Regions from separate parts of the Enemella evansiae genome, predicted to be linked through region 1. Evidence: riboswitches for the same ligand, from Rfam matches in the RefSeq annotation. Region 1 holds a riboswitch; each other region holds the start of a gene.

What was found. Region 1 has a riboswitch for thiamine pyrophosphate ahead of C8D81_RS11860 (ECF transporter S component). Riboswitches for the same ligand answer to the same signal wherever they lie in the genome.
Region 2: linked by a shared signal. The riboswitch ahead of thiO (glycine oxidase ThiO) and the one ahead of C8D81_RS11860 (ECF transporter S component) in region 1 are both predicted to bind thiamine pyrophosphate.
Region 3: linked by a shared signal. The riboswitch ahead of thiC (phosphomethylpyrimidine synthase ThiC) and the one ahead of C8D81_RS11860 (ECF transporter S component) in region 1 are both predicted to bind thiamine pyrophosphate.

What each region holds. Positions count from the first base shown of each region.
Region 1 covers NZ_SNXA01000010.1:91,545-96,692, reverse strand. The annotation lists gene C8D81_RS11870 (recombinase family protein) at 1-1,202, opposite strand, end outside; gene C8D81_RS11865 (LLM class flavin-dependent oxidoreductase) at 1,246-1,497, opposite strand; TPP riboswitch at 1,574-1,681, shown strand; gene C8D81_RS11860 (ECF transporter S component) at 1,715-2,356, shown strand; gene C8D81_RS11855 (ABC transporter ATP-binding protein) at 2,353-3,846, shown strand; gene C8D81_RS11850 (energy-coupling factor transporter transmembrane component T family protein) at 3,843-4,625, shown strand; gene C8D81_RS11845 (nucleoside/nucleotide kinase family protein) at 4,622-5,146, shown strand.
Region 2 covers NZ_SNXA01000010.1:450,578-455,725, forward strand. The annotation lists gene C8D81_RS13490 (MBL fold metallo-hydrolase) at 1-481, shown strand, start outside; gene C8D81_RS13495 (YeeE/YedE family protein) at 649-1,713, shown strand; gene C8D81_RS13500 (sulfurtransferase TusA family protein) at 1,808-2,035, shown strand; TPP riboswitch at 2,092-2,201, shown strand; gene thiO (glycine oxidase ThiO) at 2,192-3,376, shown strand; gene thiS (sulfur carrier protein ThiS) at 3,379-3,579, shown strand; gene C8D81_RS13515 (thiazole synthase) at 3,581-4,381, shown strand; gene C8D81_RS13520 (HhH-GDP family DNA glycosylase) at 4,434-4,889, shown strand; gene C8D81_RS13525 (MurR/RpiR family transcriptional regulator) at 4,903-5,148, opposite strand, start outside.
Region 3 covers NZ_SNXA01000009.1:239,541-244,688, reverse strand. The annotation lists gene C8D81_RS09285 (DUF3883 domain-containing protein) at 1-455, shown strand, start outside; gene C8D81_RS09280 (GDSL-type esterase/lipase family protein) at 811-2,352, shown strand; gene thiD (bifunctional hydroxymethylpyrimidine kinase/phosphomethylpyrimidine kinase) at 2,349-3,176, opposite strand; TPP riboswitch at 3,313-3,422, shown strand; gene thiC (phosphomethylpyrimidine synthase ThiC) at 3,418-5,142, shown strand; gene C8D81_RS09265 (MFS transporter) at 5,139-5,148, shown strand, end outside.

The DNA of each region.
Region 1 (5,148 bases):
TCGATCTGGTCGATGCGGGCCTTTCCGCCCCTGATCGCCTCCGTGATCTCCAGGACGGGCTGGCGCACGTCCAGCAGCAGCGGGCTCAGCTCCTTGACGCGCTCGACCAGAGCGTTCCGCTCGGTCAGCAGCGCCTCGCGGTCCGGCCCGTCGTCCTCCTGCGGCATCACGAGGTCGTGCACGTCCACCGACGACAGGCGGGTGAGCACCGCCTCGGTGACCATCGCATCGACGGGCTCGCGCTGGCGGGTGAGGTGGAACTGCTCGCCGCAGCGGTACGTCGGCTGCTTGCGGCTGTTGGTCCCCGAGACGAGCGTCGCGCCGCACTTCCCGCACAGGCCAATCGTGGACAGGAGGTACTTCGGCTGGTTGCCCTGCCTCGCCGACCTCCGCACGTTGTCCTCCAGCTTTGCCACCGCGGCCCGCCACGTCTGCTCGCCAACGATGGGCGGGAACGCGTCGCCCTGCACCGGGTACAGCTCGCCCGAGGCGTAGTGCTTGATGTAGCCAGCGTAGAGCGGGTTCGCCAGCAGGTACCGCACGGCATCGACGGAGAACGCCGACCCGCGCGCGGTCAGATGACCGGCGCTGTTCAGGTCCTCGCGGATGCGACGGATCGACAGCGACGGCTCGCCGAGGAACGCATCGAAGGCCCGCCGTACGGCGTCGGCCTCCGCCTCGATCAGCTCACCCTCCCTCGTCCAGCCGAACGCCTTCCAGGAGGACGCCGGGATGCCCTCGGCGCGGCGGCGCTCGTTCGACCTGATCTGACGCTCCGCCTTGCGGCGCGCCTCGAACCGCGCGAGAGCGGCGAGCATCGTCGCCCGGAACTCGCCGTCCGCCGTCGAGAGGTCGATCTCGCCGTCCACGGTGACGACGCGCAGGCCGAGGTCGATCAGCGTGTTCAGGTCCTTCGTGCTGCGCAGGAGGCGGTCCATGTCCACGGCGACGACCATCGAGAACCTGCCCGCGCGGGCGTCGTCCAGCATCTCGGCCCACCGGGTGCCAGCGCGGCGCTTCTTCGTCGCCGACACAGCGTTGTCGTCGTAGACCTCGACGACCTCCCAGTCCTTGGCCTCGGCGAGAGCCCTGATCTTCCGCAACTGGGTCTCGACCGTCCACCGGTCGCCCTTGCGATCCATCGAGGCGCGGACGTACGCGGCGACCTCGTTCGTCTTCCTCAGCGATACCAGTTCAACCATGCAACCAAGCTTACGTGAACGAGTGTTGCAACCGCGACATGCGCTAGCGCATGTCGATCACCCCGGTACCGATCTCGATCCGCTTGGTGCGGGCACCGATCGCGGCGAGCAGCGGGAACGGCGAACCGAGCTGCCGGGCGAAGTGGTGCACCCGGAAGTACGCCCCGTCACCGCCGAGCTCCTCGGTCGCGACGGCCAGGTCGATCGACTGCAGCAGCGCATCGGAGGCGGTGCGCACCTTGGAGTAGGGCGTCTCGCTCCAATGGCCGAAGTTCAGGAAACCAATTTTCTTCACACTCGTTCAACAGTCAACTACTTGGTGGTATTCCCGGCACGCCCCCGCGACCGGGACCGCGGCCCGGTTCTATACTGATTCGGATCACGGGAGTCCGGGGCACCGGGCTGAGAGGAAGGTCAGACCTTCGACCGTCACACCTGATCTGGGTCATGCCAGCGCAGGGAGGCCTCTTGCACCAGCCGCCGCTGGGCCCGTGCGAGCAGAGAGGCACACGATGAGCAACCAGAAGCACGAGCAGGCTCGCGTCGACGACCAGACCCGGCCGGACAGCGGTGGTCGGCACCGCTGGCGGGTGGTCGACATCGTCGTCGCGGCGGTCCTCGGCGTCGCCTGCGGCCTGATCTTCTTCGGCTGGAACTCCCTGGGGTACGCCTGGTACTCGGCGATGGATGCGCTCACCCCGGGCCTGGGTGGCCTGGCCGCCGGCGTCTGGTTCCTCGGCGGCCCGCTCGGCGGGTTGATCATCCGCAAGCCCGGTGCGGCGCTGTTCGTCGAACTGGTCGCCGGTTTCGTCTCGATGGCGCTTGGCAACCAGTGGGGCTGGGAGACGATGTACTCCGCACTCGCTCAGGGGCTCGGCGCGGAGCTGGTCTTCGCGATCTTCGCCTACCGCCGCTTCGGCGCGATCGTCGCCATCCTGGCCGGCCTGCTCGCCGGCGTCGGCGCCTGGGTCAATGAGTTCATCCTCGGCAACTGGTCCAAGTCGGCCGGTTACAACACGCTGTACCTGATCTGCACCGCGCTCTCCGGTGCGGTGCTGGCGGGCCTGCTGGCCTGGCTGCTGATGAAGGCGTTGGCGCGTGCCGGGGCGCTGGATCGCTTCGCCGCCGGGCGCGAGTCCAGGCGGCTGGTCTGAGCAACACCACCGACCCGGCCGCCACCCCGCTCGCGGTCCGCGCCGAGGGCTGGGGTTGGCGGCATGCGGGGCGGCGCGCCTGGGCGGTCACCGACCTCGATCTGACCATCGAACCGGGTGAGCGGGTACTGCTGCTCGGCGCGTCCGGGGCGGGCAAGAGCACCCTGCTGCACGCGCTGGCCGGTGTGCTCGGCGGCGCCGAGGAGGGCGAGGAAACCGGCCGGTTGCTCGTCGGCGGCAAGCATCCCTCCCGGCAGCGCGGCCGGATCGGGCTGGTCCTGCAGGACCCGGAATCCCAGGTGGTGCTGGCCAGGATCGGTGACGACGTCGCCTTCGGACTGGAGAACCTCGGCGTACCGCGGTCCGAGATCTGGCCGCGGGTCAGCGAATCCCTGCACCGGTTGGGATTGCGGATGCCGTCGGATCATCCGACGAGCCAGCTCTCCGGCGGGCAGAAGCAGCGATTGGCACTGGCCGGAGCTGTCGCCATGCGCAGCGGGCTGCTGCTGCTCGACGAACCCACCGCCAACCTCGACCCGGTCGGCATCGAGGAGGTCCGGGCCGCGGTCAGCGAGCTGGTCGCCGACCGCTCGACCACGCTGGTCGTGGTCGAGCACCGGGTGGATCTCTGGCAGGACCTGGTGGACCGGGTCGTGGTGCTCGACGCCGGCGGTGGCGTACTCGCCGACGGCCCGCCCGACCGGGTCTTCGCCGAGCAGCGGGACCGGTTGCTGGCCGCCGGGGTCTGGGTGCCGGGCGTACCGCTGCCCGAGGTGGCCGTGCCCACGCCACCGGCCGATGCCACCGAGCTGCTGGTCGGCCGGGGGCTCGCCATCGGTTACGACACCGTGCTGCGCGATGGCATCGACGTCACCCTCCCGGCGGGCACCTCCACGGTCTTCACCGGCCCGAACGGTGCCGGGAAGACCACCCTGGCGCTCACCCTGGCCGGGTTGTTGCCCCGGCTCGGCGGTGACCTGGTGGCGGCTCCGGAGCTGCGGCCCCCCGCCCGGCGACGTGCCTTCGGGCGTACGCCGAATCCGGCCGATCCGGCGACCTGGCGCTCGGTGGATCTGCTGCCCCGGATCGGTACGGTCTTCCAGCAGCCCGAGCACCAGTTCGTCGCGGCCACGGTCCGCGAGGAGCTCGCCGTCGGGCTGCGGGCGCTGGGCGTCCCCGCCACCGAGATCACCCGGCGGGTCGAGGAACTCCTTGCCCTGTTGCATCTCGAACCGCTGGCCGCGGCGAATCCGTTCACCCTCTCCGGTGGGCAGAAACGCCGGCTCTCGGTCGGTACGGTGCTGGCCACCGGCCCGCGACTCATCGTGCTCGACGAGCCGACCTTCGGCCAGGACCGGACCACCTGGCTGGACCTGGTACGCCTGGTCGCGGGCATGCTGGGTGAGGGGCGTGCGGTGCTCTCGGTCACCCATGACGAGCCGTTCATCGAGGTGCTCGGGCAGCGCCGGTTGGCGGTGGCGGCACGATGACCGAGAAGGCGAACACGCTGCTGGATCGGTTGAATCCGGTGACCCGATTCGCGATGGCGCTGGTGCTCTCGATCCCGCTGATCCTCACCCTGGACTGGTTGAGTGCCGCGGTCGGGCTGGTGCTGGTGCTCATCGCCGCGCTGGTCTGTGGATTCCCGCCGCGGCTGATCGCCCGCCGGCTGGCGGTGCTGTTCGTGGTCGGGATGCTGGCGGCGATCTCGATGGCACTGTACGGGCGCCCCGGTGGCGCGGAATGGTTTGCCTGGTTGCTGATCCGGGTCACCGACAACTCGCTGCTGCTGGCGGTGGCTGTGTTGTTGCGGGTGCTGGCGCTCGGCCTGTCGGCGGTGCTGCTGTTCGGCGATGTGGACCCCACCGACCTGGCCGACGGATTGGCGCAGGTGGCCCGGTTGCCGGCGCGGTTCGTGCTCGGCGCGCTGGCCGGGATCCGGATGCTGGGGCTGTTCACCGACGACTGGCGGAGCCTCGGACTGGCCCGCCGCGCCCGCGGCCTCGGTGACACCGGACGGGTCCGGCGCTGGTTGTCGATGGCCTTCGCGCTGCTGGTGCTGGCGATCCGGCGCGGCAGCCGACTGGCCACGGCGATGGAGGCGAAGGGTTTCGGCGCGACCGGTCCGGATGCTCCGGAACGCAGCTGGGCAAGGGAATCCCGGCTGCGGGGCGCCGACGCGGTGGGTGTGCTGGTGTGTGCGGTGATGGGTGCGGTCGCGGTCGGCGCCGCGGTCTGGTTCGGCACCGCCAACTGGGTGGGCTCGTGATCGCCGAGGCGCTGGCACCGCTGCTGCAGCCGGGACTGACCGGGCCCGGGCGATGGGTGGCGCTCCTCGACGGCGGCTCCGGATCCGGCAAGACGAGCACCGCGCACGAGCTCGCCCGACTTCTCGATCCGGCACCGCGGGTGGTCAGCCTGGACGACTGCTATCCCGGCTGGGACGGCCTGACCGCCGGCGCAGCGATGGTGACCGCCGACATCCTCTCGGACCGCGCGGGTTATCGGCGCTGGGACTGGGCCGCCGATCGGCCCGGGGAGTGGGTCCCGCTCGACCCGGCCGCGGATCTGATCATCGAGGGGTGCGGGGCGATCACCCGGGCATCGGTCGCGCTGGCGTCGGTGTCGGTCTGGTTGGAACTGTCCGAGCCGGTACGCCGCCAGCGGGCGCTGGCCCGGGACGGTGCCGCCTACGAGCCGCACTGGGAGCGCTGGGCGGCCCAGGAGCGCCGGCACTGGCTGCAGGATCGGCCGCGGGACCTGGCGGATCTGGTCATCGAGCTCGACTGACG
Region 2 (5,148 bases), 360 kb from region 1:
CCACCCGCACATGTACGGTCTGCAGCTCGAGTGGGCCGCGGCCCTCGGCGGCGTACCCGTCGTGCTCGCCGAAGCGGACCGGCAGTGGGTGCAGCGCACCGGGGACGCCCTCGACTTCTTCACCGACCACCGCGAACTCGCGCCCGGACTGGCCGTGCACCGCTTCGGCGGACACTTCGCCGGCAGCAGCGTGCTCGAATGGTCCGCCGGTGCCGAGGGCCGCGGCGCACTGCTGGTCGCCGACACCGTGATGGTGAACCCCGACCGGACGAGCGTCAGCTTCATGCGCAGCTACCCGAACCGGATCCCGCTCTCCGGTGCCACCGCCCGACGGCTGGCCGACCGGGTCGCCGAACTGCGGGCCGACCGGGCGTACAGCAACTTCGGCAACGTGCTCGACGCCGATCTGCAGCAGGCGGTACGCCGCTCGGCGGACCGGCATGCCGCCTGGTGCGCGGGGGAGTACGACGAGGGGGACTGAGGGGGCCTCTCGACACGCTCGCTGCGCGAGCTACTCGAGGATCGTGAGGGGCGGTCCAGAATCCGGTCCGGATTTCCGGGAATACCCAAGGCCTGCCTATAGTTCCATGGTTTGAGCCTATGACCATGGGTCCTCAGTGACCCCGTCCCAGACCTGGAGCTGCACTCATGTCCCTGACCGGACTACTCCTCGGCGCGTTGCTCGGCTTCGTGCTGCAGCGCGGCCGATTCTGCGTCACCGGTGCTTTCCGTGACGTGTTCCTCGCCCGCAAGACCCGCTGGCTGACCGCCTTCCTGATCGTGATCGCCGTGCAGAGCATCGGCGTCTTCGCGCTGCAGTCCGCGGGCATCATCGAACTGTCGTTCAAGGCGCTGCCCTGGTTGGCGGTGATCGTCGGGTCGCTGATCTTCGGCATCTCGATCGTGCTCGCCGGCGGCTGCGCCACCGGCACCTATTACCGCGCCGGCGAGGGCCTGGTCGGCAGCTGGGTCGCGCTGGTGGCGTACGCCGGCTTCGCGGCGGTGATGAAATACGGCGTGCTGAAGCCCGTCAACGACGGGATGCGCGCCGAGACCGTCCCGGTGACCACCGTCCAGGACAGCCTCGGAATCTCGCCCTGGTTCCTGGTCGTGCTGCTGGTCGCCGGCGTCGGCTACCTCGCGTACCGGCAGCTGCGCAGCCAGCCGAAGCTGAAGGTCGCCACCCTGCCGCCGGAGAAGACCGGCCTGAACCACCTGCTCTTCGAGAAGGCCTGGCACCCGTTCGTCACCGCGGTGATCATCGGCCTCATCGCGATCGCCGCCTACCCGCTCAGCTACGCCGCCGGTCGCCAGGCGGGCCTGGGGATCACCACCCCCTCGGCCAACCTGACCAGCTTCCTGGTCACCGGCAACACCGCCCGCATCGACTGGGGCGTCTGGCTGGTCGTCGGCATCCTGGTCGGTTCCTTCATCGCCGCCAAGGGCGCGGGGGAGTTCAAGATCCGGGTACCCGACTCGCGGACCATCGTTCGCTCCATCGCCGGCGGCGTCGGCATGGGCGTCGGCGCCTCGCTGGCCGGCGGCTGCACCATCGGCAACGCGATGGTCGAGACCGCCCAGTTCAGCTACCAGGGCTGGATCGCCTTCGCGCTGATGTTCCTCGGCACCGGCATCGGTGCCCGGCTGTTCATCACCGGCCGGCGCAGCAAGTCCGCCAGCGGTACGCCGCAGCAGGCCCTGGTGAACGCCTGAGCGGTACCCCTCGACACGCGATCCATTGCTCCGCTCCGCTACGCATGGATCGCTACTCGGGGAACGGAAGTCCAAGCAGAAAAGGAGAATGACAATGTCCAAGCACGTACTCGAGACCGTCGGTGAGGTCTGCCCGTTCCCGCTGGTGGAGGCCAAGAAGGCGATCGCCGACCTCCCCAACGGCGACGAGCTGGTGATCAACTTCGACTGCACCCAGGCCACCGACTCGATCCCGCAGTGGGCGGCCGAGTCCGGTTACCCGGTCACCGACTACCGCAAGCTCGGTGACGCCGGCTGGACCATCACCGTCCAGAAGGCCTGACCCACATCTCCCACGGGGCATCCGGTTGAGCACCGGATGCCCCGGGTACAATTCCAGACGTTCTTCGCGGGAGTCCGAGGCATCGGGCTGAGAGGGGGCTGTGCCGCCCCGACCGTTGCAACTTGGTCCGGATCATGCCGGCGTAAGGAGAAGTCGATGGAATCACGCATCCTCTGCGGGTTCCGGGATTCCGAGCTCGACGCGATCGTCGTCGGTGCCGGGATCGCCGGACTCGCGGCCGCCTGGGGGCTGAGCCGGCGCGGTCATCGAGTGACGATCGTCAGCGATGACGCGGCCGATGCCGCCTCCCCGGTCGCCGGCGGCATGCTCGCCCCCGGTTCGGAACTCGACTACGGCGAGGACGACCTGCACGAATCGGCGGTGCGCAGCCTGGCCGCCTGGCCCGAATTCGCGGGCGAGATCGAGGAGCAGAGCGGGGCGTCGATCGGCTTCGGTACGCCCGGGACGCTGGCGGTCGCGCTGGATCGCGACGAGGACGCGGTGCTCGCCCGGCACGCCGACCTGCTGCAGGATCACGGCATCGACCACGAGCTGCTGACCGGTCGCGAGGCCCACCGCGCCGAACCCGCGCTGCGCAGTCGGATCGCCGGGGCGCTGCGGGTGCCGGGGGAGGCCAGCGTGGTCCCCGAATCCGCGCTCGCCGCCCTGCGCGCCGCGCTGGAGCAGCAGGGCGCCCGCTTCGCCACCGGCTCCGCCGAACTGCTCGGCGACCAACACGGGGTGCACGGGGTACGCCTCGGCGGCGTCCCGATCACCGCCCCGGTGGTGGTGCTCGCGGCCGGCCATCGCTCCCGGACCCTCGCCGCCTCGATCGACCTCCCCGTCCCGGTCCGCCCGGTCAAGGGCGAGATCCTCACCTTGCGCCCCGACGCCGAGGTGCCGCAGGCCATGATCCGGGCCCGGATCGACAACCATCCGATCTACCTCGTGCCCCGCCCCGACGGCACCCTGCTCGCCGGTGCGACGACCTGGGACACCGGTGAGACAGACACCCGCCCCACCGTCCGCGCCGCCCTCGACCTGCTCGGCGCCGCCGCCGAACTGGTACCCGGCCTGCGGGACGCCGAGGTGGTCGCCCACCGGGTCGGGCTGCGGCCCGGTACCCCGGACAACCGCCCGCTGGTCGGACCGACCGAGGTGCCCGGACTGCTGCTCGCCACCGGCCACTTCCGGCACGGCTTCCTGCTGGCCCCCGAGACGGCCCGTCAGGTGGGTGACGCGGTGCCCGATCTGCGGGCACCGGAGGACGTGGCTTCGACTCGCTCGTCCCTCGCTCGCTCAGCCGACGTGGGGACCCGCTCGGACGATGTGGAGGTATGAGGATGCAGATCACCTTCAACGGGGAACCGACCACGGTGCCCGACGGCAGCACGATCGCCGACCTGCTGGAACGGCAGGGGTTGAGCGGCAAGGGCCTGGCGGTGGCTGTCGACGGTTCGGTGGCCGTGCCCTCGCAGTGGGCGACCACCACGATCCCCGAGGGTGCCGAGCTCGAGGTGCTCCGACCGATGCAGGGAGGCTGACATGACCACCATCGAGAACCCCGCCGTCGCGGCTGTGGAGACCTTCGAGCTCGCCGGGCGTACGCTGCGCTCCCGGCTGCTGCTCGGCTCCGGTGGCGCCTCCAGCCCAGCGGTGCTGCGGGCCGCCGTCGAGGCCGCGGAGAGCGACATCGTCACCGTCACCATGCGCCGGGCCGGCAGCACCGCCGGCAGCGGACTGATGGAGACCCTGGTCGATCTCGGCGTACACATCCTGCCCAACACCGCGGGCTGCCGCTCGGCCCGCGAGGCCGTGCTCACCGCCGAACTCGCCCGCGCCGCCCTGGACACCGACTGGATCAAGCTCGAGGTGGTCGCCGACGACCGCACCCTGCTGCCCGATGTGCTGGAACTCATCGAGGCAGCGGAAACCCTGACCCGCAAGGGATTCCGGGTGCTGCCCTACACCACCGACGATCCGGTGGTCGCCGCCCGGCTGCAGGACGCCGGTTGTGCGGCGGTGATGCCGCTCGGTGCGCCGATCGGCAGCGGACTGGGCATCCGCAACCCGCACGCGATCGAGCTGCTGCGCGAGGCCGTCCAGGTCCCGGTGATCCTGGATGCCGGCATCGGCACCGCCTCCGAGGCCGCCCTGGCGATGGAGCTCGGCTGCGACGCCGTGCTGCTCGCCACCGCCGTCACCCGGGCCGAACGCCCGGAGCTGATGGCAGCGGCGATGCGCGACGCGGTCCGGGCCGGGTACGCCGCCCGGCGCGCCGGCCGGATCCCGCGGCGCCGGCTCGCCCGGGCCTCCTCGCCCGAGCAGGGCCGGATGGGAACCTGAGGACTGTGCACCCGAGGATTGGGCAGGCGAGGGGCTGGGTAAGAGCGCGGATATGGCCAAGCAGCATGGAGAATCCGACGAAGACAAGGCCCGGATCGGCCCCGCGGATCTGGGTATCGACCCGGCCGGGGGAGCGGACGACCAGCTGTTCAAATGGCTGGTCGCCTGCCTGCTGTTCGCGAATCCGATCAGTCAGGAGATCGCCGCGGCCGCCTTCGGTGCCCTCGACCGCGACGGGGTCCTCACCCCGAAACGACTGGCCGAGGCCGACTGGCAGCACCTGGTCGACCTGCTGGGCGAGGGCCACTACAAGCGCTACGACGAATCGAAGGCGCGCGAGCTGATCGCCCTGGGGCGTGATGTGCAGCAGCGCTACGACGGTCGGCTCGCCACGCTGCCCGAGGGCGCCGACTCCCGCAGCGCGATCCTGGACCGGCTGCAGGAGTTCACCGGAATCGGACCGAAGGCCGCCGAGATCTTCCTCCGTGAGACCGGCTGGCAGGGTTGACCAACGGCATCGATCAACGCCGGGATCGCAACACCCGCAGGGTTTCCCGCAGCGCCTCCATCGAACCGTCATAGTTCGCCTGCGCCACCCCGATGAACAGGCAGTCCAGCACCAGCAGCTGCGCGGTCCGCGAGCCCAGCGCGCCGGAGCGGAACGGGTCCTCCCGCGCCGCGGTCAGCAGCACCACTTCGGCATGCTCGGTGATCGGCGACTCACCATGGTTGGTGAGCGCGATGGTCCGCACTCCACGCGCCCGGGC
Region 3 (5,148 bases), on a different contig from region 1:
TGCCAGAAGTGACCCAGTTTCAGTTCGAACCGATGCCCATCGATTTTCCACGGCTCGAGGCTGAGAACCGGGCACTCGGCCTTGCCGGAGAGCTTGCGGTACTAAACAGAGAACGGCAGCACTTGCGGGATGCAGGCAGGCCGGATCTTGCCGAGGTTGTCGAACATGTCTCGGTAGAACGGGGGGATGGCGCAGGCTATGACATTCGCTCCTTCGACCTCGATGAGCGCGAGCGCTTTATCGAGGTCAAAACCACTCGTCGAGGTGCAGCATGGCCGATGTGTGTCACCCGCAATGAGGTGAGGTTCAGCGAGCATGAGAGCGATCGGTTCGAGATGCACCGGGTCTTTCACTTCAGCAGGGAGCCGATGGGTATCTACGTCCTGCGCGGCGCCGTCACCGAGACCTGTTGGCTGAGTCCATTGACGTACCGGGCAATACCCCGCGCCGCCTAACCGGGCGGTCGGTTTCGGCAGCAGTCTTGGCAGGGTCAGCCGAGCAGGGTCATGATGTGAGCGCCGGGGGAGGGGACGCCCTCGGTTTCCACCCCTGGAGAGCAGGTACGCCATGGTCTGGCGCGTCGTAATGGTCGGATTGCTGATCGCCGCCTGGCTGGGAGTGCAACCGGCGCACGCGGTGACACCGTCGCCCACCCCGACCCGGACTGCTACCGCGTCCCGGACTGCTACCGCGTCCCGGACTGCTACCGCGTCCCGGACTGCTACCGCGCCCCGGACGGCGACCGCGACACCCACGCGGACTGCCACACCCACGCGTACCACCCCTGGGACGGCAACACCCACCGTGACGGTGACGCCGAGGTCGGCGGCAACGGCACGGGCCGCCTGCTCCGTCGATTTCGCGGCCGTCGGTGCCTCGTTCACCGAGATGGGTTCACCGACCTACGGCTCGGGCACCTATTTCGACCAGACCCTCCCGGGCCCCGGCTCCTGGGCGTACTGGACCGACCAGGATCCCGCCCTGCAGCTGACCGGTGGGTACGCGCACAGTGGGTGGCGGACCAGCGACCTGGCGGGGGTCTCCGACCTCCGGGTGCAGAGCGGCAGCTATCTGGTGATCCTGGCCGGCACCAACAATGTGCTGCGCCGAGAGCCATTCAGCAACGTTCCAGCAGACCTGGACCGGATCGTCGCGACCTCGGGTGTACCGGCGCAGCGCGTTTTGATCTCACTGCTTCCACCCACCGACCCCGCACCCGACCTGATCGCGCCCTTCAACTCCCTGATCCGTTCCTGGGCGGCGAATCGTGGGGTGCAGGTCATCTCGGCCGCCGAGCACATGGACGCCGGGGATGGGTCCTTCAAGCCGGGCATGAGCACCGACGGTGTCCATCTCACCCAGCAGGAGGCGCGCCGACTGGGCGAGTCCGTCGCGGCCCACCTCAGTGCAATGGCCGGTTGCGAACCGACCGAGTTCAGCGCCCGCGCCGATGTTGCCGGTACGCCCACCCAGGATGCCCGATGCGGGCTCCGGGACGGTGGTTGCGCCCAGCTCCGACAACGCGGTGAGCTGTATCGATCGGCGACCACCGGAGCCCGCCTGGTGAAGGGGTCGATCGCCACCCGGTGGCGCACCCTGGGTGCCGAGGGTGGACAACTCGGTTACCCGATCGACGACGAGTTCTGTGGTCTGCGCGACTCCGGTTGCCTGAGTCGATTCCAAGGTGGGTTGGTCTACTGGAGCGGTGGCTCCGGTGCCCACTCGGTCACCGGGCTCACCCTTGACCACTATGCCCGACAGGGTTGGGAGACCGGTCTGCTGCGCTATCCGACCGCCGAGAAGGAGTGCGGGTTGCGTGCGGGCGGTTGTCGACAGCGCTTCCAGAACGGAGCCATCTACTGGTCGTCCGGGACCGGAACCCGCACGGTGCGCGGTCTGATCGAGCAGTCGTGGGTACGCGAGGGCGGTGTCGACGGGCACCTCGGTTATCCCACCTCCGATGAGTTCTGCGGGTTGCGCGACGGCGGTTGTGCGAACCGGTTCCAGGGGGCCACCTACTACTGGTCACCAGCGACCGGCACCGCCTGGTCCCGCGGTGCGATCTTCGACCGCTGGGGCGCCGAACGCTGGGAGGCCGGATGGCTCGGCTATCCCTTGCACAGTGAGTATTGCGGGCTCCGGGACGGCGGTTGTTTCCAGTCCTTCCAGAATGGCGCCATCTACTGGTCCCCGGGTTCGGGCGCCCATTTCGTGCGGGGTCTGCTGCGCCAGTGGTGGGCCGATCAGGGCTGGGAGAACGGTCGCCTCGGCTACCCGACCAGCGATGAGTTCTGCGACGCCTCCGGTTGCTGGCAGGACTTCCAGGGTGGCCGGCTGGTCTGGCGGCGTTAGGGCTGCGTACCGCGGGTGTCGTTCAACTCGGTGAAATGATCGACCGGGCCGTGACCATGGCCGATCTCGAGCCGGTCGCCGTTCGTCAGAGCGCTGGTGAGCCAGAACTTCGTGATCCGCGCCGTGCCCGGCCAGTCGGAGAGCTGGGGGCGGAGTGCGGCCAAGGCGGAGGAGAGCGTACAGCCGGTGCCGTGGGTGTTCTTCGTGTCCACGCGCTCGTCGGCGAACTCGCGTACCCCGTCTTCGTCGGCCCAGACATCGACCGACTCCGCGCCACCGAGGTGACCGCCCTTGAGTAGTACCCGCTGGGCGCCCAGCTCGGCCCGTAGTTTCTCTGCCTGGGAGCGCATTCCGGCCACATCGGTCACCGGGTCGGCGCCGAGCAGCACGGCCGCCTCCGGGACGTTCGGCGTGATCACCGACGCCAGCGGGACCAGCCCGCGGATCGCGTCGGTGGCGTCCTCATCGACCAGCCGGTCACCGCTGGTGGCGACCATCACCGGGTCCAGCACCGAGTACGCCGAGGCCAGCGGTTCGGCGGCCAGGAACCGGCCCACCGTCTCGGCGATCTCGGCCGTCGCGAGCATCCCCAGCTTCACCGCATCGATACCGACATCGGCCAGCAGTGTCTCCAGCTGCTCGGCGACGAACGCGGCCGGCACCACATGCACCCCGGTCACGCCCTGGGTGTTCTGCGCGGTCAGTGCGGTGATCACCGCGGTGCCGTAGGCGCCCAGCTGGTGGAACGTCTTCAGATCGGCCTGGATGCCGGCGCCACCACTGGGATCGCTGCCGGCGATGGTGAGGGCGACGGGTCGGTCCATGGATCAAGGGTAGGTGGTTCGGTTCGGCGCGAAGTGGTGAGGGGAGGTTCATCTCGACACGCACCGCCGGCTCCGCTTCGCTGCGCCGGCGGTGCTACTCGATGAACGTGGGGATTCGGGGGTGTGTAGGGTGGGTGGAAACCCACGCGGGGGCCTCTGGCAAGGGGCTGAGATCGGGCTGACGCCGCCCGGACCGTTCGAACCTGTCCGGGTCATTCCGGCGAAGGAAGTGAGGCATCTCATGACTGAGGTCCATCCACAGCACCACCTGCACCACCTCGACGAGGGCGACCTGAACGTCCCGGTCACTGCCATCTCGCTCGCGGATTCCCCTGACGGCACAGCGAATCCCGATGTGCACGTCTATCGCACCGCCGGTCCCGGCAGCGACCCGACCCGGGGCCTGCCAGCACGCCGGGCCGAGTGGATCACCGCGCGGGGCGACGTGGAGGCGTACACCGGTCGCGCCCGCAATCTCGCCGACGACGGTCGCAGCGCCGTCCGCCGCGGTGAGGCATCCCAGGCCTGGCAGGGCGAGCAGCGCGACCCGCTGCGCGCCACCGAAGGCCGCACCGTCACCCAGATGCACTACGCCCGCCAGGGCACGATCACCCCGGAGATGCGCTTCATCGCGCTCCGCGAGAACGTCGACGTCGAGCTGGTCCGCAGCGAGGTCGCCGCCGGCCGGGCCATCATCCCGGCCAACATCAACCACCCCGAGTCCGAACCGATGATCATCGGAAAAGCCTTCCTCACCAAGATCAACGCCAACATCGGCAACTCCGCGGTCACCTCCTCGATCGCCGAGGAGGTCGAGAAACTGAGCTGGGCCACCCGCTGGGGCGCCGACACCGTGATGGACCTGTCCACCGGTGACGACATCCACACCACCCGCGAGTGGATCCTGCGCAACTCCCCGGTGCCCATCGGCACCGTGCCGATCTATCAGGCCCTGGAGAAGGTCAACGGGGAGGCCGACCAGCTCAGCTGGGAAGTCTTCCGGGACACCGTGATCGAACAGGCCGAGCAGGGGGTGGACTACATGACGATCCACGCCGGCGTGCTGCTGCGCTACGTCCCACTCACCGCCCGGCGGGTCACCGGAATCGTCTCCCGCGGCGGGTCGATCATGGCCGGCTGGTGCCTGGCGCATCACCGGGAATCCTTCCTCTACGAGCATTTCGACGAACTCTGCGAGATCTTCGCCCGCTACGACGTCGCCTTCTCCCTCGGCGATGGCCTGCGGCCCGGCTCCACCGCCGACGCCAACGACGAGGCCCAGCTCGCCGAGCTGCGCACCCTCGCCGAACTCACCGAACGGGCCTGGGCCCACGACGTCCAGGTGATGGTCGAGGGCCCGGGCCACGTGCCGCTCGACCTGGTGCCGGAGAACGTACGCCTCCAGCAGGACTGGTGCCACGGTGCGCCGTTCTACACCCTCGGCCCGCTGGTCACCGACATTGCACCCGGGTATGACCACATCACCTCGGCCATCGGTGCCGCGGTGATCGCCCAGCACGGCACCGCGATGCTCTGCTACGTCACGCCGAAGGAGCACCTCGGCCTGCCCAACCGCGACGATGTGAAGACCGGTGTGATCACCTACAAGATCGCCGCCCATGCCGCCGACATCGCCAAGGGTCACCCCGGCGCGCGGGACCGGGACGACGCGATGTCCAAGGCCCGGTTCGAGTTCCGCTGGCACGACCAGTTCGCGCTTGCGCTCGACCCGGAGACCGCGATGGCCTACCACGACGAAACCCTGCCGGCCGAACCCGCCAAGACCGCCCACTTCTGCTCGATGTGCGGGCCGAAGTTCTGCTCGATGCGGATCAGCCAGGACATCCGCGACACCTACGGCGACCAGCTCGCCACCGGGATGGCGGAGAAGTCCCGGCAGTTCATCGAACTCGGCAAACGCGTCTACCTCGAGCCGGAGGTGGCCAGCAGCCAGGCAGACCGGTGACCGCGG